3 regions of the Sporosarcina sp. OR05 genome follow, and region 2 is predicted to be linked to each of the others. Evidence: riboswitches for the same ligand, from Rfam matches in the RefSeq annotation. Region 2 holds a riboswitch; each other region holds the start of a gene.

Region 1 (7,919 bases), on a different contig from region 2:
ATTCTAGGTCTTCTGGCTTCACCTCAGGCACATCTTTCGTCGCTTCCACATGTGCTTTCCATGCCGGATTTGAGTCGATTGCTGCTTGAGGAGCTGTTTCTGCAGCTTTTAACACGCGTACTTCGGAACCCATTTCCTTCGCTGCTTCTGCTGCCCATTGTGCCAACTGATAATTCGTACCACCTGAACTGTAGTAAACAATCGCTGTGTTCGTCATGAGTAAAACCCCTTTTCTTATTGTAGAAATTCTTTATACCAACTTGCTGCTTCCTGCACTTCTGATTGCGTTAACGCATGGCCGTTCATTTCCCAGTGGACTTCTGTACGTGCACCTGCATTTGTTAGAAGCGACAACAAATCCAACGTTTCTTTCGCCGGACAAATCGGATCATTTTTCCCTGCGGCAATGAACACCGGAACTTTGCTGAGATCCGGTAATTCAATCCCTCGCCTAGGTACCATCGGATGATGCAAGATCGCTCCTTTTAGTGAATCAGCATAGTGGAATAGTAAGCTCCCTGCAATATTCGCACCATTTGAATAGCCTACAGCTACGACTTCTGATCGATCGAACCCGTATTTCTCAGCTGCTTCATCCAAAAACGCATGTAATTCATTCGTTCTGAACACTAAATCTTCTTCGTCAAAAACGCCTTCTGCCAGTCTTCTGAAAAAACGAGGCATACCATTCTCTAACACGTTACCTCGGACACTTAACACCGAAGCATCCGGGTCTATCAATGTTGCTAACGGTAACAGATCGTGTTCGTTTCCCCCTGTTCCGTGCAACAGCAAAAATGTCCGTTTAGATGTTCCTTGTTCAAAGACGTGCTTCATCATGCTCCCCCCTTTCGATTTACTTCTCGTACATGAAACGGTATGATCTACGCTTCCAATTGGTCGAGGAACTGCTCACAATGAGCTACCCACTGCAAAATTCAGCCTAGTAGCAGTCGTTTCTTGTTAGTACCGCTTACCAATATCTCGAATTAAGATATCTTGAATTCAAGATAAATGTACCAAAGATATTCTAAGTTGTCAAAAATGTTGATTGATTTCAGCAGAATGATTACTCAAAGTTTGAACAACGCCAATAGTGATAGGCAATTGCATCCGACATGAAGGCAAGTCCTCTACTTTCAACTTGTAACACTGGCTTCCACGCTTCCCCTCTCCCCTTCATCAAGTAAATTTCATGATGGGGTGCTGGGTCAAAATAGCCGCACATATCGAACGTTCCATGCCGTTTAAACACTGCAGACACTTCATAGTCAATGAGTGGCGCTGTTGTCAATGGATTGCCTACTGCATGTTCGAGAAGAAATCCGGATTCTCCTTTTTTGTGATCTTTGCGTTGCAGCGTAATCCCGTCTGAAGAAGCTCGTGCTTTTTCCCGGAAGTTTTTTAAATGGTCATATGCAATTGACGGACCTACCTCTTTTGTAAACGTCAGCGGTTCACCTTTTTCATCGTACGCGAGCTCAATATCGACACGCGTACGAAAACCATCGCCATTCGGATCAAAGTCACGGGCGTCTCCTTTGAAATAATGATTGGGTGACAACAAATTTGGATTCCGTACCCATTCCTCTGCAAGAAACGTTGTATAACGTAATTTCCATCGATCTATAGGATGCAACGTCTTTTCCCTTTCATTCACTGGCTGTAAAAGCTCTCGCGGCTTGCCGATCCACTTGACGGTCGAAAATGTTTCAATAGCAGCTTCCTTACGTGATGAATTGGGATGCAGCGAACCAAACACATTAGACAAAACCGATTTAACGGATGTCAAACGCTCCTCTGATTTTTCAAGCGGACGTCTTGCTCGAATCATATAGTCGTATGATTCGTCCATGTCAATATCCCGGTCGATGTACCAATTTGTGTTGACCATCTTTACAAATTTTCCATTCCGATAAATGCCGTATTCTTCTATGTCCTTCATACCTTCCCATGACAAGGCGATTTGCGTTTTCGCTACGATTGTCGTCATGACAAGAGATTGCAAGGGATTCTCGACGTTCTTTTCTTCAGCAAAAGCAGACGTTTGCAATGCAATGACATCGACGACTTGATTATCCTCAACACGTTCTACCATGTAATGATAGAATTTACCATGTTTGAAATCCCCGTCTTGAAATTCCGGCACGGTTCCTTCATAGACATGTTCACCATCTTTATACACGTTGTAAAAACCTCCGACATCATTCCATGTGAATGAAATCAAATCATGTTCATGCTTTACAGACTGTATTTCAAATAACATGTTTGCGCCTCCCTTTTCCTCTATTTTGGGGAACTTTCAACATCGCTAAACATAACGTACCAATCAATTGAACAGCTTATGCGAAAGTGAACGATCTTTCCATTAACGATTGTGCGTCCCAGTCACTATCCGCGTACATGGCGTATGCTTATATGCATCAACATGCTTGAATGTACCCATTACTATTTCCTTGCCCTTCTTGCGAATCTGTGAAACTATGTTATAGTAATTTTGAAAACAAATCGTAAAATTGCCACTAGGGGTGCCTTATGCACGTGTGTAAATTTGCAAAACACTCGTACCGATTTCATGTTCACTATGCGTATATCATGGTGAAACATTAGATACCGGACAGAGCTGATAGCAAATGAAACATGCAATGCGCTAGGCTGAGACGTGTATGAATACGCGGACCCTTTGAACCTGATCTGGTTGATACCAGCGGAGGGAAGTGGGTGCGCAACTTCTATCCATTGAATTTGCAAGCCGCTTCTTGACGCCCTGTCAGGAGCGGCTTTTTTGCATATATGGAGGTATGTTGACGATGTATTTACAAAAACTACGAGACGAAAAACCGTTGATTCATTGCATTACGAATATTGTTGTTGCGAATTTCCAAGCGAATGGCTTGCTTGCACTAGGAGCTTCCCCTGTCATGGCGGATGCGGTTGAAGAAGCAGCGGATATGGCGGCTGTTTCATCAGCTGTCGTATTGAATATCGGTACGCTTAAAGCGGTCAGTGTTGAGGCGATGTGCCTTGCTGGGGAGCGTGCGGCGGCTAATGGCATTCCGGTCATCCTCGATCCAGTCGGTGCTGGAGCGACCTCATTCCGAAAAGCCGCTGTCCTATCGATTTTAGAGAAAGTGCCTGTATCCCTTATTCGTTGCAACGCTGGGGAACTTGCAGCAATTGCAGGAATTGATTGGCAAGCAAAAGGGGTTGATGCAGGAGATGGAGAGGCAGATTTGGAACAGCTCGCGCTTGAAGTGGCGACGCGATACAGCTGTCTTGTTGCAGTGACCGGTGTTGAGGATCTTGTTACAGACGGCAAAAAGGTCGTGCGAATTGCTGGGGGCCATTCACTTATGACACGTGTCACAGGCGTAGGTTGCCTGTTAAGTGCGGTCGTTGCTGCATTTGTTGCAGTGGCAGACGATCACAAGTTGGAAGCAGCGGAAAACGCTTTGGCTATTTATAAAAGAGCAGGTGAACAGGCAGCGGCACTATCTACTGGACCAGGAGACTTTGCTGTGAATTTATTGAACGCACTTTATGCAATAACAGAGGAGGATTTGCTATGACTTCAGTAGCTTTGACGATTGCAGGTTCAGATAGTGGCGGGGGGGCTGGTATACAGGCGGATTTGAAGACGTTCCAAGAGCTTGGTGTATTCGGAACGTCCGCGTTAACGGCTGTTACTGCACAAAATACGTTAGGCGTACACGGTGTCTACCCGATTGAGGCGGCAGGTGTAACTGCTCAAATACAAGCTGTGCTGGACGATTTTTCAGTAGGAGCCGTGAAGACAGGGATGCTATTTTCAGCCGACATTATTGAGGCGGTAGCAGTTTCATTAAGGAACAATGGCTGCCCACCCCTCGTGATTGATCCAGTGATGATCGCAAAAGGTGGCGCATCTTTACTTAAAGATGAAGCCGTTACTGCTTTGAAAGCACATTTACTTCCTCTTGCTACTCTCGTCACGCCAAATATTCCGGAAGCGGAAGTGCTTGCGGATATGACGATTCAGTCGACAGCTGATTACGAAGAAGCAGCGAACCGGATTCTTAGTTCAGGGGCAAAAGCGGTCATTTTAAAAGGAGGACATAGCAATGATGCGCAGTTTGCGGAAGACTTTTTCTTCGGGGCAGACGGCTATTCATTCACGATAAAATCAGAACGGATTGCTACAAAAGATACGCATGGTACGGGTTGCACGTTTTCTGCCGCAATTACTGCATTCATTTCGCAAGGAAAAAGTTTGCAGGAAGCAGTGCGTGAAGCGAAGGTATTTATTCAAGCGGCCATATCGGATGGCTTACAATTAGGCGGAGGTCACGGGCCAACGAATCACTGGGCATATAATCGATTGAAGCAGGATGCAAAGGAGGTTGTCATAATTGAATAAAGAGCAACTGGCACTATATTTCATAATGGGTTCGACGAATACAGGAACGCAGGACCCTCTACATGTGCTCGAGTGCGCTTTGCGTGGCGGCATTACTTGCTTTCAGTTACGAGAAAAAGGGCCGGGTGCGAAAAGAGGCGAAGCATTGCTGGAATTTGCTCGACAATGCCAAGAGTTGTGCAAGGAATATGGTGTTCCGTTCATCGTGAACGATGATGTGGACCTTGCTTTAGCACTTGATGCAGACGGGGTACATGTTGGGCAAGAAGATGAACAGGCAGCGATTGTTCGAAAACGGCTTGGCACTGGGAAAATACTCGGCGTGTCTGCACATACGTCGGATGAAGTGCTAGCCGCAATTGAAGCGGGTGCTGATTACATCGGAATGGGACCTGTCTACACGACTACTTCAAAACCGGACGCAAAACCGGTAGCTGGCACACAGTTCATTCAGACGACAAGGTCTGTTTATCCTGATTTACCGATTGTCGGCATCGGCGGCATTACTGTCGATAATTTTGCACCTGTGTTTGCTGCGGGCGCAAACGGGGTTTCGGTCATTTCAGCAATTGCTGGAGCAACGGATGTCTATGCGGCGACTAAAGCGTTTGCTGAATCTATAGAGAAAGAAGGGGTTCCTTTATGAACACGCGAAAAATGGTTATCATGACGATGTTTGTTGCAATAGCAGTTGCCGGCTCGACATTCGTTTCATTCCCCGCAGGCATAGCACGCGCGTATCCAGTCCAGCATGCTGTAAACGTAGTTGCAGCCATCTTGTTAGGACCGATTCCCGCAGTTGTTATTGCATTTTTGACGGGACTTATTCGAGTATTGACTGGCACAGGGTCATTACTCGCATTCCCCGGTGGCATGATCGGTGCGTTATTGGCAGGTCTATTTTATAAACAGTTTGGTAAAGCGTGGCTCGCTGGGATTGGTGAAGTGATTGGTACAGGCGTGATTGCGTCACTTTTGGCAGTACCTTATGCGAAGATTTTAATGGGTACAACGGTCACTGCCTTCTTTTTCGTTCCCCCATTTTTGGTTTCAACGGTGAGTGGCGCGGCGCTTGGGCTAATTCTTGTTGTCCGGCTGCAGCAAACTTCAGCGTGGCATAAAATCGAAAGTGTCGGTGGGCGATTGTAAGAATACGTTTGGTCAGAGGAAGTTAGTTCAAGTGTGAGCGTGGTTCGAAAGTCTCGATATGGTGATAACTTTGGTTATCCGATCGATAACTTTGTGAACTCGATTGATAAGCAAGTCTATTCAATCCATAACTTTTTGAGTCGTAAAAACCGCTCCAGCGATTAGGCTAGGAGCGGTATATGATTTTAGGGAAGCTATTATCGCCAACAATGGTAGCTAGAGGGATGGTATCCAGTTGTACGGTCGGCAAGTATGTAACTTCGACGACTCTCTTTTTGATGCGTTCATTTCATTCAAAAACATGGTCGGATGAATGAGACTCTTCTAGAAGTTCCTCCCGCCAAATTCGCTCTACGTTTGCACCCGCTTCAGTTACATGCACCCGGTACACATCGGGATTTGTCAGTGCCTGCCATTCTGCAAAACCGACGTGTTCGTCATAACATCTTAAGAGGAGCGTCATCAGATTTCCATGTGTAACGAGCACCGTTTTGGAGCCATCTGGCAACTCTTCGACCACATTACATACACGCTCCATCGCTTCGTGTGATGACTCGCCACCTTCATATTTCAAATGGACATCGAGAAATGAATCCTCTAATTTCAACAACCAATCCTCAAAATCATACGAACTTAACGTCCGTTCCGCCAATCGACTATCCTCTTCGAAGTACAATCCTTTCCGCTCTGCTAAAGGTTCAGCTGTCATGCGAGCTCGGACAAAAGGACTTGTAACGATACGGTCCACTTCTACCTCATCAAAAAATGCTGCCAGCTTCTCCGCCTGTACAATTCCTTCCGCTGTCAAATCTGCATGCGGTGATTGACCTTCAGCTGAACAATGTCGAACAATATAAATCACTTTTTCCACTTCGCACACCTCCTACTTATTATTTTCCCTTGCTAGATGAAAAGAAACCTTCCTATCACAAAACATATTTGTGGTGATCCCGTTTGATGCTGTGTAAAAGAATAAACCAGTTCCCCCGACTTGCATGGAGGAACTGGTCGTTCATTTCATATAACGATCGAGAAAATGACCCATTTTCTTTCGATACGTGTCACCTGCTAGTGCATACGCTTCACCATGATTGGCGTTGGCAACTAGAAACAGCTCTGATTCGCTAGCTGTTTTCTGGTGCAGTTCTTCGGCCATTTCGGTCGGAACGAAAGTATCACTTTTCCCATGAACATAAAAGATCGGGATTTCTGTCTTCTGCACTTCTTTTAAAGCGCTTGCTTCCCGGAATGAATAGCCTGCTCTAATTTTCGTGAGCGCACTTGTGCCATCCAATAATGGAAATGCCGGCAAGTGAAACATGCGGTTCATCTGGTACGTGAACAATTGATAGACAGATTTGTATGGACTGTCTGCGATGATTGCTTTCACTTGAGCGGGTAAACCGTCTTCCCCGCTTGCCATCAAGACCGTAGCAGCTCCCATCGATAACCCGTGATAGGCCACTTCCGTATTTGGACCGAGTTTTTGGACAAACATATCCGTCCAGTCAATCAAATCAAGGCGATCCGGCCAACCGAACCCATAGTAGTCGCCTTCACTTTTGCCATGCCCTCTCGCGTCGGGCATAAATATGTTGTAATTCAATTCTTCGTGATAATACTGTCCAAAAAGCCCCATCTGTTTGGCATGACCTAAATAGCCATGTGTCAAAATGACAAGCTTATCCGTTGGCTGTGCAGCAGGTAAGTAATAACCGGACAATTGCAGTCCATCCCGTGACGTTAGGCTCACTAATTCAAATTCCTGATTAGCGACCCATTGCTTCCAATGTCCATTCGTGTACAGTTGCTTCGTTTTCTCTGAGACTTTTAAATCAGCGTTGCCCTGCAAGTATTCTTTCGGACCACGCTTCACTGCCAAGTCATAGAAAAAGAAGCTCCCCGCCACTTGGATCACTAGAAAAACAACTGAAAAAAGCACCAACAACTTCTTCCAATGAATCTTAATCGTACTCATTCCCCTTTTATCTTCTATCTGCGGGCACATCACCCTACTACAAGTATACAAGATAAACAGAGCAACATGTATGGAAATTTTTTAAAAATAATAAGAATAGTAAATTAGTGATTGAATAATGGGAATAGTTCCGGTGCCTGTCCCCAAAACAATTGCGAATTGTTTTGGGGACAGGCACCAAAAAACCGTCAACCTTGTTGGATGACGGTTTATTATCTATTGTTGTTTTTTTACTGCGTCTTGGGCTTCTTTTTTTATGTCTTCAACTTGTTGTTCAGCTCGTTTTGCAGCATCGTTTGCTACTGCTGAATCTCCTTCGCTTACTTTACGATTTTCATCTTTATCGCCAGCATAGCTTTTTGTCATACCGTTTCACCCCTTTGCCGTTACATATAG
Region 2 (7,919 bases):
ATTATCAAGTTAATTCACCAAAGCATCATCCAATGGTAGTGGCGTTCGCTCATGGGGATGTGAATGGGGATCATGTAATGGACCAAGTGTATTTGACGGGTACGAAAACGCCGGACAGTCCCTTTACACAAAATATTGTATTGCACATTCGAGACGGAAGAACAGGAATAATAGGCTCTATCCCATTGCCGGAAAATACAGGTTACAATCCGACACTTTTCCTAGGTGATTTTACGGGAAATGGTGTGGATGAAATTCTAATCAGCATCGCAACCGGTGGGAGTGGCGGAATTATGAATGCTTACATTGTCACTTATATTGGAAATCAAGCTAGGTTTATCTTTGACTCAAGTGTGTATAACAACCGGTACACATACAGCGTAAATTATTTGGATCAGTATAAAGTGGAACTCATTAGTGAAGTAAATAACGAGAAATATGTAATCGATCTTTCTCTCAGGGACAAATCATATTTGAACGAAATTTATGATGCAAACGGCAAATTAAAGCAACCAATTACTGGATTTCTAAATCCCTTAAGTGGCATATATCCTGTAGACTTCGATTTGAATGGTGTAGACGATCTCCTGATTTATCAAAAGATTGCCGGACGGTATAATGCAGATTCTTTAGGGTATTTCTTAAATACTTTAGTTTGGAAAAACAATCGTTTTGTTTTACAAAATCAGTATGTCGCTATATATGGCACGGAAATGTAATCGTTCGCTTTAATCCAATTAACAGGGAAAAAGTAGTTAGGTGAAAATAGATTTACCTGACTTTCGAAATTACTAGAACTTTTATGCTACTCCAACTTTGGTTTTCCGTAAAATTCTTGTAGAAAAGCATGAATTGCTTTGTTACAATAAGAAAAAAATAATTGCTCTTTAATTCGGTCCAGAGAGGCTGATAAGGCTGCTGATATAGTTGAGTTCGCGTAACTCGGTTTTTTCATGCCCTTTTGTCCTCTGTGAGACGATAGGGTTTTTATTTTTGCGTTTTTTGTAAGTCCTCTTTTAATACAAGTCCTGTGAGGCTTAAAAGGAGAATGGAATCACATAAATTAGATCCATTCCTTTGGAAGTGAAAGAGTGTAAGCCATAAGAAAACTGGAGGAATGGTACATGGATTATCGTAAAAAGACCGTTGTCGCGTCTGTCGCAGGTTTAACATTGGAAGGAATGGACATTATGTTCATCTCTTTTGCCATGACAATGATTATTTCAGAGTTTAACATTGACCTGGCTACAGGGGGGATGATTTCATCCATTACAAATATCGGGATGTTAATCGGCGGAATTGTTTTTGGAATTTTAGCAGATAAATACGGACGTGTAAAAGTATTTACGTATACAGTGATATTATTTGCAATCGGTACGGCGTTAACAGGTTTGGCAACAAGTATTGAGCAAGTTTATTTGTTCAGATTCATAGCAGGTATCGGTGCAGGTGGGGAATATGGAATCGGTATGGCGCTTGTCGCTGAAGCGTGGCCGAAAAACAAACAAGGACGAGCTTCTTCTTATGTAAGTGTAGGCGCACAATACGGTGTCATTTTAGCCGCGTTGCTAAGTGCGATCATTCTTCCGACGCTAGGTTGGAGAGCACTATTTTTCGTCGGCATTTTACCAGTCATTTTTGCCTTCATTGTACGTAAGAATTTAGATGAATCACCTGAGTGGCTAGCAGCACAGAAAGTTAAAAAAGCAAACAAAGTTGTAGAAAAAGGAAAACTGGTCCAATTATTTGAAACACCTCGTGTGACATTCACGACGATTGCGTTAATGATTATGGCGACTGTTCAAATTGCAGGATACAACGGGTTGATGATTTGGCTGCCGTCTATGTTGCAACAATCACAAGGATTATCTGTTTCTAGCTCTGCGCTTTGGACAATTAGTACGGCAGCTGGGATGATCATTGGAATGCTGACATTTGGTCGATTCTTAGACCGCTTTGGTACGAAACGTGCTTTTGGTGCCTTTCTGATCGCTTCGGCATGTGCAGTGTTTTTATACGCCTATGCAACGGGAAGCGCTGGGGTATTAATTGGGGGAGCAATTGTTGGTTTCTTCTCTAACGGGATGTTTGCAGGCTATGGTGCGCTAATCGGCAATCTGTACCCTGTTCAAATTAGAAGTACAGCGACGAATACGATTTTCAACTTTGGTCGGGCAGTCGGTGGATTTTCACCAATACTTGTCGGTTATCTTCTACAAAATTATGATATGAAAGTTGCAATGCTGTACTTGGCAGCGTTGTATACACTCTCCTTCATTGTCATGCTGACATTGAAAAAGAGTGAATCTCAACATGTAACAGAAGCAGTGTACAACTAACGAATTGCCATCCGATGACGTCTTGTAAATCGGATGGCTTTTTTGATAGGTAAGTCTTTTCATGTGGTACTCTGTAAGTGAACATTCATGTGCTTACATGCGTTTTTGCTCAAAAAAGGGGGACTTGTTTTGAAAAGACTCGTCATATTGACTGTGGGAAAAACACATAGTGGAAAAACGACTTTTGCGCAAATGCTTGAGAAGGCTCTTGATCATTCGATTGTCATTGACCAAGATAACCATGCTGCATTCATCAATACGTATTACAGAACACTTCAACCGACAACGGGACCGAATACATTGAAGCATGCCATTTCTCAGCTCATGGTAGAGTATGCGAAAGAACATAGTGATTGTCATTTAATTATTTGTAATGCCAACCGTAATCGAAAGGGCCGTGAAGACTTATTGGAAAATGTGTTTCCACGTAGTGCGTTTTTGCAAATCATTGTCCATTTTGACTTGCCGGATGCAGTGCTTGAATCACGTGTCGCGAGGAGCACACGTAATAAAAATATCTTCAGAAGTGCTTCGACTTTTGAAGAAGTGCTCAAAAGACAACAAACGGATTCAAGTCTTAAAGACATAAGCGATCCAGATGAACGGGAAGCGGATCACTTGTTTGTCATTCGGGATTGTGCCCAAGTCGATGAGGTTATTGAACAAATCGTCCGGTTAGCTATATGTTCTAATCAACCAAATGGATAACTGTCCAACTTGACAATGGAAGAGGAGTATATAATTTCTTTGCATATACCTGTTTGTCCCTTCTCGTGTTGAGAGAACAATATGCCCACGTGAAGCATAGACTATTTAGGCAAAGTTGTAGTCAATGGAGGGAGGATATCACAATGAATTTCATGTCATTTAGTGGGACAGTAACAATGATCAATGATTTTTTTATCATGCAAAATGATCCTAATGTAGGGTGCTATAAGTTATTCACGGTGGAAAATGGAAATGGGGCGATTGTAAATTTTGTCGTGGAACCGTCTACGTACTTCGTGGATCATGTAACTGTAAAAGTAGGGGATGCTGTAACGGGTTTTTATGATGCCGATGTACCTGTACCCCTCATTTATCCACCGCAATATCGAGCGGTCGTGATGGCAAAGAACCGCTCAAATGAGTTTGTGAAAGTGGACTTCTTCAATCGTCAATTAGTGAGCAGTGACGGTAGTTTGCAGTTGAACATTTCGCCACAAACGAAAGTGCTTTTGGAAAACGATCAAACATTTACAGGTAGCCCAGTCAATCGATACTTAATCGTCACGTATTCAGCGACGACAAGAAGCATTCCTGCACAGACGGCCCCTCGTCAAGTAATTGTCATGTGTGAATGAATAGTTAACGAACTGTGTAGGCAAAAGCAATTTGGGCTTTGTCTACATTTTCATTATTAAATCGGAAAACTATGAAGATGTAATCATATGATTTTTATATGGAAATTTGAGAAAACAACGATAGTTTATCCTGCAATCATCTAATGATATTATAGAAAAGGAAAACAAATTTATTAAGGAAGTGTGTTTGTATGGTAGGCCGTAATGATAAGTGCCCATGTGGTAGTGGAAAGAAATATAAAAAGTGTTGCGAATCGAAGGAAGCGGTTTCGGTTGCGGAAGTTACTTCAGAAGAACTTGAGCGGGTTTTACAATCGTTTTATGATGAGTATCCGGAGCGTAAAGATATCCGAGAGTATTTGAATTTGGCGAACGAATGGAAACAAAATTTCCAACAAAACTTTTCTGAAGAGATGATTGAAGCAATTGTACTGGATGAATTCTTCTTCCATCACCGTGAAGATATATGGCAAGGCTATTTAGAGAAGCAAAAGAAGAAACTTATTCGCCCAGCCGTCCTAAAGGTTATCGACCAATGGACAAGTCCACAAGCTATTATTGGTGAGGTATTGGGAGTTGATGAAGAGTACTTGACGGTAAAAATAACTTTAACAGATGAAGTGATTCAATTGAGAAGAGAGGTTGACAAACCGGTACCTGTCGGTGTGCATTTGTATTGCTTTATTTTACCGGACGGTACAGAGAATGAAAATCATTTCTTAGCGGTATCGAGCCTCATCTTTTTCCCAACAGATCACCAACAAGTGTTTACGGAATTCATCAAGCTATTTGAAAAGACAGATGGCCAAACGACTGAGCAATTTATGAAAGAACAAGGGATGTCATTTTGGAAGATGCTTGCAAATGATAACTACGATGGCAGTGAATTCACCAACTTCGAAGCAGGTGTTTTGCAGTCCATCATGGCATTTCTTGATAAGCACGGACAGGAATCAGACAAGCTGTTAGAGATTGTTGAAGACTTCCTCGTGGAACAACAACCAAATGCACGGAAAGAAGTGGCAATCGCTGCAGGTGCGATTCGTTTTGGACAAGAAAAAGGTCTTTTTGATTCGATTCAGATGACCGTAAAAGAGATCGCTGAATCGTTTGAAGTATCCCCTTCATCCATGAATAAGTATTATAAAGATTTACTAGCGTATGAGGAACAGAAAATCGGAGTTGAATAACGAGGGGATGTAAAGTGAATCTAGCAAGCAGAGGGGTTATGATTGGTGAGTAAGAATAACAAAAAGAAGTATTCGGATGACCAGTTGTTTGGGCAAGACGAGTATTTCTATTTTATCGCAGGCTACACAGAGTCCGGTTTTGCATATGGGAAGACTTGGGAAGAGGCAATTGCAGATGGTCTCGTAGATGAAAATAGAAAGCCGATAAAAGAAGAAATTGTTGTGGATGAATTGTATCCATTTTGAATGAGAAATGTATATCTAGCTATGACAACGGTAAGGAAACTGTTTGATAAATATTTTATCTCCCACCAAAGTACGAGTTTGCAAGAATACATTTACAAATTCGCAAACTTCCACTATACTGGGCTCAACATAAAAAAGTGATGAATGACAATCCATTCCATCCAACTACATACCGTTTTCTACACTAGGGGTGCCCACTATGGCTGTGATGCGAGCAACTGCTCCGATCCCTTATTACCCGATCAAGATAATACTTGCGTGGGGAAGTGTAGTGACTTTCCGCGTTTTTTTACGATTGGACAAGTGGCTACATCTTCCGGGATGTAGTTTTTTTATGTAAAAAAATCGAGGAGGTTTTACAAATGAAGTGTGGCGTCAGTCCAATTATCGGATTCCGTTTCTCGTTGCATCCGATGGCGGCAAATTTTGTAGAAGTCATTAAGGGAGCGCTTGAACAAACAGATACTTCGAATGTTTGGATGCATACCGATGATGTTTCAACAGTTATTAGAGGAAAACAGGTGCATGTATTCAATGTTGCAAAGGCGATTTGCTTACATGCGGCGAAAACAGGTGAACACATTGCGATGTCTGGTACTTTTTCCGCAGGCTGTCCAGGAGATACAGCGGGTGATGTTTATTTGGATAAAGGGGATGAAGTGGCGAATATAGATACTACAAAACAATACGTGTCATCCCAATTCGCGCTGTATCCGATGAATAATCCGGATTACATGAATGTCATTTATCGTGAGGTGGATCGTGCGAAGGAGCGTGGTGTGTTCAATGAATCTATGCACTATGCAAGCGGAATCCACGGAGATATTCATGATGTGTTTGCTTTTTATGAGGAATCCTTTACGCATGCGCGTTCAGACCAGCATAAGCATTTAGTGATGACGGTGTCGATGAGTATAAATAGCCCTTCACATGGAGGTCGATGAGTATGTTGAAATCTTGGAAGTTAAAAGAAGTCGTTCTCATGTCTCTATTTTCTGTTGTGTTTGGCATTGTCTATTTACTGTTTTTACATGTCGGAAATATATGGGCTGGTTTTATTGGCCCAATTGCATATGAGTGGATTTTTGGTATTTGGTTCATTGTATCGATTATTTGTATGTACATTATTCGAAAACCCGGGGCTGCGGTCGTGTCAGAAACAATTGCTGCTGCGATAGAAGTATTGCTAGGGAATGCGGTTGGACCGAGATTGATTTTGGCAGGTTTGATTCAAGGATTAGGGGCAGAAGCGGCTTTTGCAGCAACAGGTTATAAGCGATTTAACGTGTGGGTGCTCATGTTGGCAGGAATTGGTGCAGCTGTTTTCAGTTTTGTCTATGGGTATTTACTTGGAGGATTTGCTGTTTTCAGTACGGGCTATGTTGTGTTGATGTTGGCTATCCGGATTGTGAGTGGTGCAATGATTGCAGGTGTTGGCGGTAAAATGGTCGTTGATGGTTTATTGGCAACAGGATCCCTTAGAGGATATGCGATAACGAGATCCGTTAAAGGTGATGCCCGTGCCTGAAGTGATCGAGTTTGAAGATGTCTGTTTTCGATATCCTGATGAAGATAAATGGATCTTAGATAAGGTTTCATTATCTATAAAGCTTGGTGAAAAGGTAGTCATCACTGGACCGAGTGGAAGTGGGAAGACGACATTACTGTACGTATGCAATCGGTTGTATCCTGATAACTGTGATGGCATTATGACGGGTTCGGTGAAGTTGTTTGGTAGGGAAAGTAGTTCATATGCCCAAGGAGAAGTGAATCATCGTGTAGCAACTGTTTTTCAAGATCCAGATGCACAGTTTTGTATGTTGACGGTAGAGGAAGAGCTTGCCTTCACATTGGAGAATCTCGATGTTGACCGTAGTGTGATGGCTGAGAAGATAGACGATGTGTTAACGATGACAGGTTTAATTGAGTTTCGGCATGCTGTCATTCAGCAGTTGTCTGGGGGAGAAAAGCAGCGGATTGCTACAGCTTGTGCGTTGATTATGGAGCCGGATGTATTATTACTGGACGAGCCGATTTCTCATTTGGATCCGTATACGGCTAGAAAGTTTATTGCTTGGTTGGATGAATTGCAAAACCAAAAAGGATTTACAGTTGTGGCAATTGAGCACCGGCTGGACTTATGGGGGACGTTTTTTGACCGGACGATTGAATTACAAAGAATGGATCAAGTACCTCGACTGGAAAAGCGAAAAAGTAGTAGGCAAGTGGAACAATCTTTGCTCGTACAAGATGTGTCTACCCCATATTTGAAGAAGACTTCATTTCATCTACAAAAAGGGGAAGTGGCAGTGCTTGCAGGGCCGAACGGAAGTGGTAAATCCACATTGCTTAAAGCGCTTTGTCAACTTATCCCTGCAAAAGGATCGGTTGTACCTGAACAATTAGGGTATGTTCCGCAGTCTCCGGAATTTCTATTTGTTACGAAAAGTGTAGAGGATGAGGTGGCATTCGGCGGGGGAGCTGATGTGCAGGATATGTTGGAACGGTTGTATTTGAAGCGTGTAGCTGAAGCCCATCCGTTTGCCGTTAGCCATGGGCAGAAACGAAGAGTTGCGATTGCGGCTATGCTGTGTGACGGACGGGAAGTGATCTTGATGGATGAACCGACATCCGGGCAAGATGCCGCTGCCTTATTCGAACTACTTCAGTTGATTGATGAACGGGCTCGTAACGGTGCGACGTTTGTAATTGTAACGCATGATATGGAGTTTGCTTATGCGATTGCAGACTCCGTGCTGCTTATGGATCAAGGGGAATTGACAGGGAAATTTGAAGCGGAC
Region 3 (7,919 bases), on a different contig from region 2:
CAATTTACCAGATAGTATTTTAGCTTGTCCTTTAATGAATGGTACGAATAAAATTACTGACTTCTCAATCGTAAAACTCTTTATTATGGCGAATGTTGCACAATGGCATAGTCATCGGGACATTGAAGCAGGAATCCAGTCAGACGAGGCATTTAAGAAAGAGCTTGGAATTGATTTTATCAGCTATTCTACAATTAGCCGTCGTCTGAATGGATTTAAAACAGGTGCCTGTGCAAGGTTGAATTCAGTTAATTCACTACAATTGCATATACATAAAATCTGGATGTTGTATGTATCACGTTTCTTATGATTGCTTGTATAACCATTCAAATTACTTGAATTAACGTGATTGTTTCTGGCACAGGCACCGTCAAAAGTATTAGTATTAAAGTATAAGGCAGTGGTGGCGGGAAAAGTACTCTATAAATGAGAATCAGATGATGGTATACTATAAGTAGAGAATAAGATGTGAATCAAATTAATCCGATAGAGAGCGCGTATAGGAGAAGGGCAGCCACTGCTGCTCTTCTTTTTTCGGCCAACTTTGTTCTTAAAAACGGGTACCTGTGTCAGGTTAAATTTAGTTAATTCATGACAATTGTGTATACAAGAATGTCGTGGTTGTAGTGTTTATTAGTAAAGTTCCTACACCTGCAATCAGTACGCGAATAAAGGTAAATGGTATACTACATTTAAATAATGCGCATTCTATTTGATGAATAGATTCTCTTTTAAAGTCGTGAAAAGAAAAAGTAGGTGAACAAAGTGGGAAAATATCAATTGGATTATAAAGGTCAATCGGCTGTGACTAAATATCATGAAAAAAACAAGCCTGTTAAGTTTGATAAAAAGCAGCATCTTGAAAAGTTACGTACAGAGTATTTGAATAAAAAGCAAAAACAAACAGATCAATAATTGGAGCGAAAGAGGCTGGGACATAACATAAAAAAACTGCATTATGGCTAATTCGCCTTTTAATGCAGTTTTTAATATTTTTCCAGTGTTTCTTTTCAAATTCTTTAGTGAGTCGGAGCGGAAAAAGGCCGACTCCTGCGGGATTGTAGCGCGAATGTTGAGACCCCGCAGGGAAAGCCGTTACGCAGAACGGCTTTTGCGAGCAAAAGCGTAGCGTTGGGAGCAAGGATGCCTTAATTTCCGCAAAGTACGCAGAAATACGGCAAATCGAACTCTTCGTTGTTCGATTGGCTCAAGCGCGCCCCGCGGAAAGCGTGCCTTTGGAGCGCAGAGGAACGGTCTATTTAGAGTTTTGTCCCAGCGTCTTTATTTGAGCTCCTTTATTGAATGACCGTTTGGAAGGACAACATATTAGGTAATAAATGGTCCGGTTGTAATGGATCATACAGTATGATATGGTTTAAGATGAAAACCCATAAGAATAGTAGAAATGGCAGCAATCGTTTTACAAAACCTTAAAAACTTAATAGGATGCACTAGGGGTGTTATTTAACTGAGATGAGTAGAAACTCAAACCCTTTGAACCTGATCTAGTTGATGCTAGCGTAGGAAAGTGTGAACATTCATACATATGAAGAGGGATGACTCTGTCTTTTTCTTAGTGTGTCATATTTGTTTTACGCAACTTTCCTTTTGGAAGGTTGCGTATTTTTTTTAGCTGTCATTTGCCTATTCAACTATTACATGTTTAGGAGCTGTTGAAATGACAAAGGTCGTGTTGGTAACAGGAAGTAGTCAAGGATTAGGGGCAACGATCGCAAGGACATTGGCAAGCCAAGGATTTCGGGTCGTCATTAATTACAATAAAAGCAAAGAGGCAGCCGACAAGATGGCTTTTGAGATTGGAAAAGATCATGCGATTGCGATTCAAGCGGATGTCACCAATCGTGCAGAAGTAGAGCGCATGGTGGAAAAGGCAACGGCATACTTCGGGCAAATTGATGTGGTCGTCAATAATGCATTAATCGATTTCAAATTTGATCCAGTCAAGCAGAAGCCGTTTAGTGAACTATCTTGGGAAGATTATCAGGGACAGTTGGATGGGACGTTAAAAGCAGCATTTAACGTCATTCAAAGTGTCATTCCTCAATTTATTGAACGACAAAATGGAAGTATTATCAATATCGGAACAAATCTGTTTCAGAATCCTGTCGTTCCTTATCATGAATACACGACAGCGAAAGCCGGATTGATCGGTTTTACACGCAATATCGCTGCCGAGTTAGGGGCATACGGTATAAAAGCGAATGTCGTTTCAGGGGGCTTATTGAAAACAACGAATGCGAGTGCTGTTACAACGCCGGAAGTATTTGAATTAATTGCGAACGCTACGCCGTTGAAAAAAGTGACAACCCCTCAAGACGTTGCAAATATGGTAGCTTTTTTGTCTTCATACCATGCGAGCGGCATTACAGGGCAGAATTATACAGTCGATGGCGGCTTAACAATGAATTGACAAATGGGGGTGTGGAGAGTGACTGAACAAAAAGGGAAACAATTGAACTTAGGTGTTTTGCTGTATGGGTGCGGGCACCACCAAGCTGCTTGGCTCATGCCTGACTCAAGTGTTGAACGCATTGGTGAGATTTCCTATTATCAAGACTTGGCCAAGTTGGCGGAAAGGGGCTTGCTTGACGTCGTATTCTTTGCGGATAATCAATCTTTTGCAGGAAAGAGTTCCAGTGAATTGCCGGCATTTTGGTTTGATCCGCTCATCAATTTAACAGCCATCTCCCAAGTGACAGACCATGTCGGGTTAGTTCCGACGATTTCAAGCACTTTTTCCAATCCGTTTACAGCTTCCCGCCAGCTTTTGAGTTTAGACCATATTACTAAAGGTCGTGTAGGTTGGAATCTTGTTACGTCAATGACTGATGTTGAGGCGCAAAATCATAACATGGATCAACTGCCCTCGCATGATGAACGGTATGAAAAGGCAGATGAATTTGCTGTGTTAATGAATAAATTATTTCTTTCATGGGACAGTGAAGCATTTTTGCATCAACGTGAAGAGAAGAAGTTGATTAATCCTGCAAATATCTCGCCATTCCATCATGAAGGCACCTATTTTAAAGTGTGTGGACCGTCCACTACGCCGAAAAGCCCTCAAGGTAAACCGGTGGCGATGCAGGCAGGGGCGTCCAAACAAGGCATTGCATTAGCCGCAAAACATGCTGATGCCGTTTACTCAGTGTCATGGAATCTTAAGCAAGCCAAAAGATTTCGAGACAAACTAAATGAGCAAGTGAGACAAAGCGCGAACAACAGACATATTAAAGTGTTTCCGGGCTTAGTCACCTATGTGGGAGAGAGCCGTGAAGAGGCTTTTGCCAAGAAAGCCGCAATAGATGTGAAACTTCCTATTGAAACAGCTCTAAAACAGCTGAGTATGTTTATCCGGCAAGACTGCTCCGATTGGGCATTGGATGAAAAGGTTCCTCCATTGCCGCCTGTCGAAGAATTTACTGGGCCAGTCGGCCGGTACGAGACGATACTGGAAATTATTCATGATACCAACCCGACAGTAAGGGAGCTGTTGGGGTATCTGAATGCTGGTGGGGGACATTTCACGCTCATCGGCACACCGGAAGAGATTGTCGATCAGATGGAGCTTTGGTTTAAAGAAGGGGTGGCCGATGGATTTAATCTTATGCCGCCGACATTGCCCGGTAGTTTAGAAGACTTTGTTGAATTAATCGTGCCGGAGTTGCAAAAGAGAGGTATTTACAAAAACGATTATGAAGGTCATACGTTACGTGAATATTTAGGGCTTGAAAACAGGTGCTTGTGATAGCGTGAATTCAGTCAATTCACTACGATTGCGTAAATGTAAATTCAGAATATTGTAGGTGTACTGTATGTTATGCTTGCTTGTATACCCATTCAAAGTGCTTGTCTCTGTCACAAGCACCGTCAAAATTGGAGGAATGCAACACATTTTGGTCTCTTTTGTCAGTTCCCTTGAGGAAATCATTGCATCCCCTTGTTAACCCATAATCACGCCCGTCGTGTCCGTTTTTGCTTCCATCAATACGATATGATGGATGTCTTCTTTCATTATAATAAGTCTCCAGGACATCTCGGTGCTTATTGCCGTGTGTCAATAAAGTGGAGAGCTGTACATCTATGTAAGTTTGGGTGATTTTTTGATGTATCATGAAAAATAGATACAATTCCATGAGAAAAGTAGGCAAAAGAACAGAAAGCCTATTTTAATCGAAAATTTTTCAAACATTTCACCACTTGAAATCCAGTGTACATGAAGAATAGCAAAAACTGATGCAGAAGGTCCCTTGGCAACTTTCGAAAGTTCGTGTTTTTTGTCATTGAATTGAGGGTAGGCTATTTACATTGACGACTGCCGATTTTGAATTGGCGGACTTCCAATAGACTAGCGTAGGAGGTAATTTCTTTGAATGAAAAGGACACGAATCAGAATGAGCAAAAGGGGCAGGACGTACACCGCGAGACATTGACGACACGCCAAGGGCATCCGGTCAGGGACAACCAGAACATCCGGACGATTGGAGACCGCGGGCCAGCGACGCTAGAGAACTATCATTTCATCGAGAAGATCTCGCACTTCGATCGTGAGGAGATTCCGGAACGTGTCGTTCATGCGCGGGGTACGGGGGCGCATGGCTATTTTGAGACGTATGGCAAAGTCGGGGACGAGCCGGTGGAGAAGTACACACGGGCGAAAGTGTTTCAAGGTGCTGGGAAGCGGACGCCGTTGCTCGTTCGTTTCTCGACAGTCGGCGGTGCCAAGGATTCACCTGAAACTGCCCGGGATCCGCGAGGCTTTGCGGTGAAAATGTATACGGAAGACGGCAACTGGGACCTCGTCGGCAATAACTTGAAGATCTTTTTCATCCGTGATGCGATGAAGTTCCCGGATATGATTCATGCATTCAAGGCGGACCCGGCATCGAATATTCCGCATCCGCAGCGCATGTTCGACTTTGTTTCCCGCTCGCCGGAAGCGACCCATATGATTACGTTCCTGTTCTCACCGTGGGGGATTCCTGCGACGTACCGCCATATGCAAGGCTCTGGGGTGAACACGTATAAATGGGTGAACGATAAAGGCGAGGCGGTTCTCGTGAAGTACCACTGGGAGCCGAAGCAGGGCATCCGGAACTTGACGCAGGAAGAGGCCGATAAGATACAAGCGAAGAACGTCGGCCATGCGACGCAGGATCTCTATGAAGCGATCGAGCGCGGCGACTATCCGGAGTGGGAACTGTTTGTCCAAATCATGGAAGATGACTACCACGACGAACTTGATTTTGATCCGCTGGACGACACGAAACTGTGGCCGGAAGATAAATTCCCGTGGCTGCCGGTCGGACGGATGGTACTTGATCGGAATCCGGTTGATTTTCATGCGGAGATCGAGCAAGCGGCATTCGGAACCGGCGTCCTCGTCGATGGCATGGATTTCTCCGACGACAAAATGTTGCAGGGACGGACGTTCTCTTATTCGGATACGCAGCGCTACCGCATTGGATCCAACTACTTGCAACTGCCATCCAACGCGCCAAAAACTGCGGTCCGCACGAATCAGATGCGCGGCCAGATGGACCACCGCGACCCGAACGAAGCGGGCGACAATCCGCATATCAACTATGAACCATCAATGATTGGCGGTTTACAGGAGGCACCGAAAGGCGAGCGACCGCCACACCGCCCGACCTTCAACGCGGCGGCGATGAGCGCGCCAATCGACCGGCCGAACAACTACGGCCAGGCCGGTGACACGTACCGCAGCTTCGAGGACTGGGAACGCGATGAATTGATCAACAACCTGTCCGAAGCCCTCGCCGTCTGCGACAAGCGTATCCAGGATGCGATGGTCGAACATTTCACGAAAGCCGATGAGGTCTACGGCCGGCGCGTGAAAGAAGGCATCGAACAGAAAATGCAAGAGAACGAGACAATGACCGCCGACGAATACCTGCCAGGTCGCGAGTCCGGCAAGACGAAATTCGGTCTTGGTACGCCGAAAGCAGCCGACGCTGCACATGACGCAGTCGATAAGAGCAACGAAGCAGATCCATATTGATCGGAATAAAGGACGGACACCCGCATGGAAAGGCATGCGGGTGTTTTAGGCGTGCGCGAAGACGTCAGCTGAAAACAGGTACCTAGGTTAAATTCAGTTAATTCGCTACAATTGCATAAACATAAATTCATAATGTTGTAGAATAATGTTTGTTATATTTGCTTTTATACCCATTCAAATTGCTTGAATTAACATGTTTGTTTCTGTCACAAGCACCGTCAAATTAGAAGAGCAAACATCCAACTGTCGTGAGATGTTTGCTCTTTTATTAAAATTAGGTACCTATGCATAGTTGATTTAACCTGAATGTTTCTTACACAGACACTGCTTTTCTACAGGTTTCACCATGGCATCCTGCTCATTGCATCTCGCAATTCATCAATCTCATGAATTTTTTCTACCGTATTCATTGTAATTGGCAATTGGTCCGTGACCGGTGCTAGTGAAATTGCGATGTCTTTTTTAACGGTCATGGTTTTTGGTATGACGCCAAGCTGCTCGGTCAGTTTTAGGAAAGCCTTCTGAATCTCTTCTTTAACATTCAGGGATTTGAGCACTTCCTGATATAACACCAAACCGTGTTCTACATCGAGCGCGACAATCAGGGTTGGGAAATAGGGTCTCTCGAATGGTGAATCTTGAATAGGCTTGTCGATCATGACAAAATCGAAAATAATGGATGTATGAAGTACTTGCATTTTCTCTAGACGTTTTATATCCAATTCGCTTATGTGCAATGAGGGCTTGTCGTCTTGCTTCAGCTTTTCTTCTTTCAGCTGAATGTGAACGCTTTGCCATTCGTAGCCTTCTTCAGTCTCTTGCACCATTCGTCCAAAAAACGTATTTCCACCTGAGTAGGAGGGAATCGTAAGGCCTCTCTCAACCTCTTTAAGCATTTCTTTTGCTTGTTCAATTGCGACAAGCAGCATACGGCCTTCCTCCTCGTCTAAATGACAAGGGTAGTAGCCAGGTACAAGGCTGCGCATTTGAACCCATTGTTTCCGTCCACGGAACGACATGCCGTGCTGTTTGAGCAAATCGTAATCGGCTGCATCCAGTTCATCACGGTCGACAAATGAAAGGAGCAAACTGTGCTGCTTCAAAAAGATGTCTCTGGTGGATTCCCCGGAAAGGGTTGATTTTAGCGCTTGGAGTCCAGTATTCCCAACATATACGGCTAATCCGTACTCCTCTCCTCCAGCTCCAAGTATCGAGCAGTAAAGAAACTGACGGCTTTCCCAATCCGCGACAATGAATAGTTGATCATCCTCAAGCAATTCCCATGGCTTGAGTTTGTTGAAGGACTTTGCTTCCTCTAATAGTTCTAGCCAATCAAATTCATCGTCAGGGTTAGCGGAATCCAGTAACCCGATTTTCAAGGTTTTTAGTTTAAGGTTTATTTCTTCGGTAAGCTCTCGCCAGTCCTTCTCTTGAATAGAGGCATCCATAGCCCAGCTATCTTCCTCGGGTGCCAGTTTCATTGCTTTCAAGCAGTATGGATAGTGCACATCCAGTTCGGGCTTCAGGATTTTCTCAAGCACGATTTCATGCTCCCAATCAGCGCCGAAGTCATAGGTGTAAATGGCGCGGTCCTTCTCCGCCATGAACCAGTCGCATATTCTTTCTTCTTGTTCTTCGTAAAAATCGTGGAAAGAGAAAAACGGAAATACCATATTTTCTCTATCTTCAACGGGTCCGATTTCTACCTTTGTCTTCTCTCCACCGCTTCGCAACATCATAAACGAATGAAGGTGTGAATCTTCCCAGTCAAACGCCACTTGCAATACGTGATGAAAGTCGACAAAAGACATATTCCCATCCAGTTGAAAACGTCTCCATACAGGTGGGCTCATTCCCTTTAAGCCCACTTTCATTTGAT

The links. Region 2 has a riboswitch for thiamine pyrophosphate ahead of NRI27_RS15510 (YkoF family thiamine/hydroxymethylpyrimidine-binding protein). Riboswitches for the same ligand answer to the same signal wherever they lie in the genome.
Region 1: it holds a riboswitch for thiamine pyrophosphate, as region 2 does, so the genes downstream of both, thiM (hydroxyethylthiazole kinase) here and NRI27_RS15510 (YkoF family thiamine/hydroxymethylpyrimidine-binding protein) in region 2, are expected to answer to the same signal.
Region 3: it holds a riboswitch for thiamine pyrophosphate, as region 2 does, so the genes downstream of both, NRI27_RS07530 (3-oxoacyl-ACP reductase) here and NRI27_RS15510 (YkoF family thiamine/hydroxymethylpyrimidine-binding protein) in region 2, are expected to answer to the same signal.

What each region holds. Positions count from the first base shown of each region.
Region 1 covers NZ_JANKJL010000004.1:54,735-62,653, reverse strand. The annotation lists gene wrbA (NAD(P)H:quinone oxidoreductase) at 1-217, opposite strand, end outside; gene NRI27_RS08755 (alpha/beta hydrolase) at 235-837, opposite strand; gene NRI27_RS08750 (DUF3238 domain-containing protein) at 1,070-2,266, opposite strand; TPP riboswitch at 2,515-2,733, shown strand; gene thiM (hydroxyethylthiazole kinase) at 2,811-3,569, shown strand; gene thiD (bifunctional hydroxymethylpyrimidine kinase/phosphomethylpyrimidine kinase) at 3,566-4,396, shown strand; gene thiE (thiamine phosphate synthase) at 4,422-5,042, shown strand; gene thiW (energy coupling factor transporter S component ThiW) at 5,039-5,545, shown strand; gene NRI27_RS08725 (histidine phosphatase family protein) at 5,835-6,416, opposite strand; gene NRI27_RS08720 (alpha/beta hydrolase) at 6,558-7,523, opposite strand; gene NRI27_RS08715 (hypothetical protein) at 7,740-7,889, opposite strand.
Region 2 covers NZ_JANKJL010000014.1:4,268-12,186, forward strand. The annotation lists gene NRI27_RS15480 (VCBS repeat-containing protein) at 1-719, shown strand, start outside; gene NRI27_RS15485 (MFS transporter) at 1,125-2,339, shown strand; gene NRI27_RS15490 (ATP-binding protein) at 2,469-3,047, shown strand; gene NRI27_RS15495 (hypothetical protein) at 3,191-3,682, shown strand; gene NRI27_RS15500 (YecA family protein) at 3,874-4,872, shown strand; gene NRI27_RS15505 (hypothetical protein) at 4,918-5,118, shown strand; TPP riboswitch at 5,295-5,400, shown strand; gene NRI27_RS15510 (YkoF family thiamine/hydroxymethylpyrimidine-binding protein) at 5,481-6,062, shown strand; gene NRI27_RS15515 (ECF transporter S component) at 6,065-6,646, shown strand; gene NRI27_RS15520 (ABC transporter ATP-binding protein) at 6,633-7,919, shown strand, end outside.
Region 3 covers NZ_JANKJL010000003.1:99,048-106,966, forward strand. The annotation lists gene NRI27_RS07520 (hypothetical protein) at 1-310, shown strand, start outside; gene NRI27_RS07525 (hypothetical protein) at 766-915, shown strand; TPP riboswitch at 1,444-1,544, shown strand; gene NRI27_RS07530 (3-oxoacyl-ACP reductase) at 1,679-2,431, shown strand; gene NRI27_RS07535 (LLM class flavin-dependent oxidoreductase) at 2,450-3,766, shown strand; gene NRI27_RS07540 (catalase) at 4,388-6,040, shown strand; gene NRI27_RS07545 (plasmid pRiA4b ORF-3 family protein) at 6,382-7,919, opposite strand, start outside.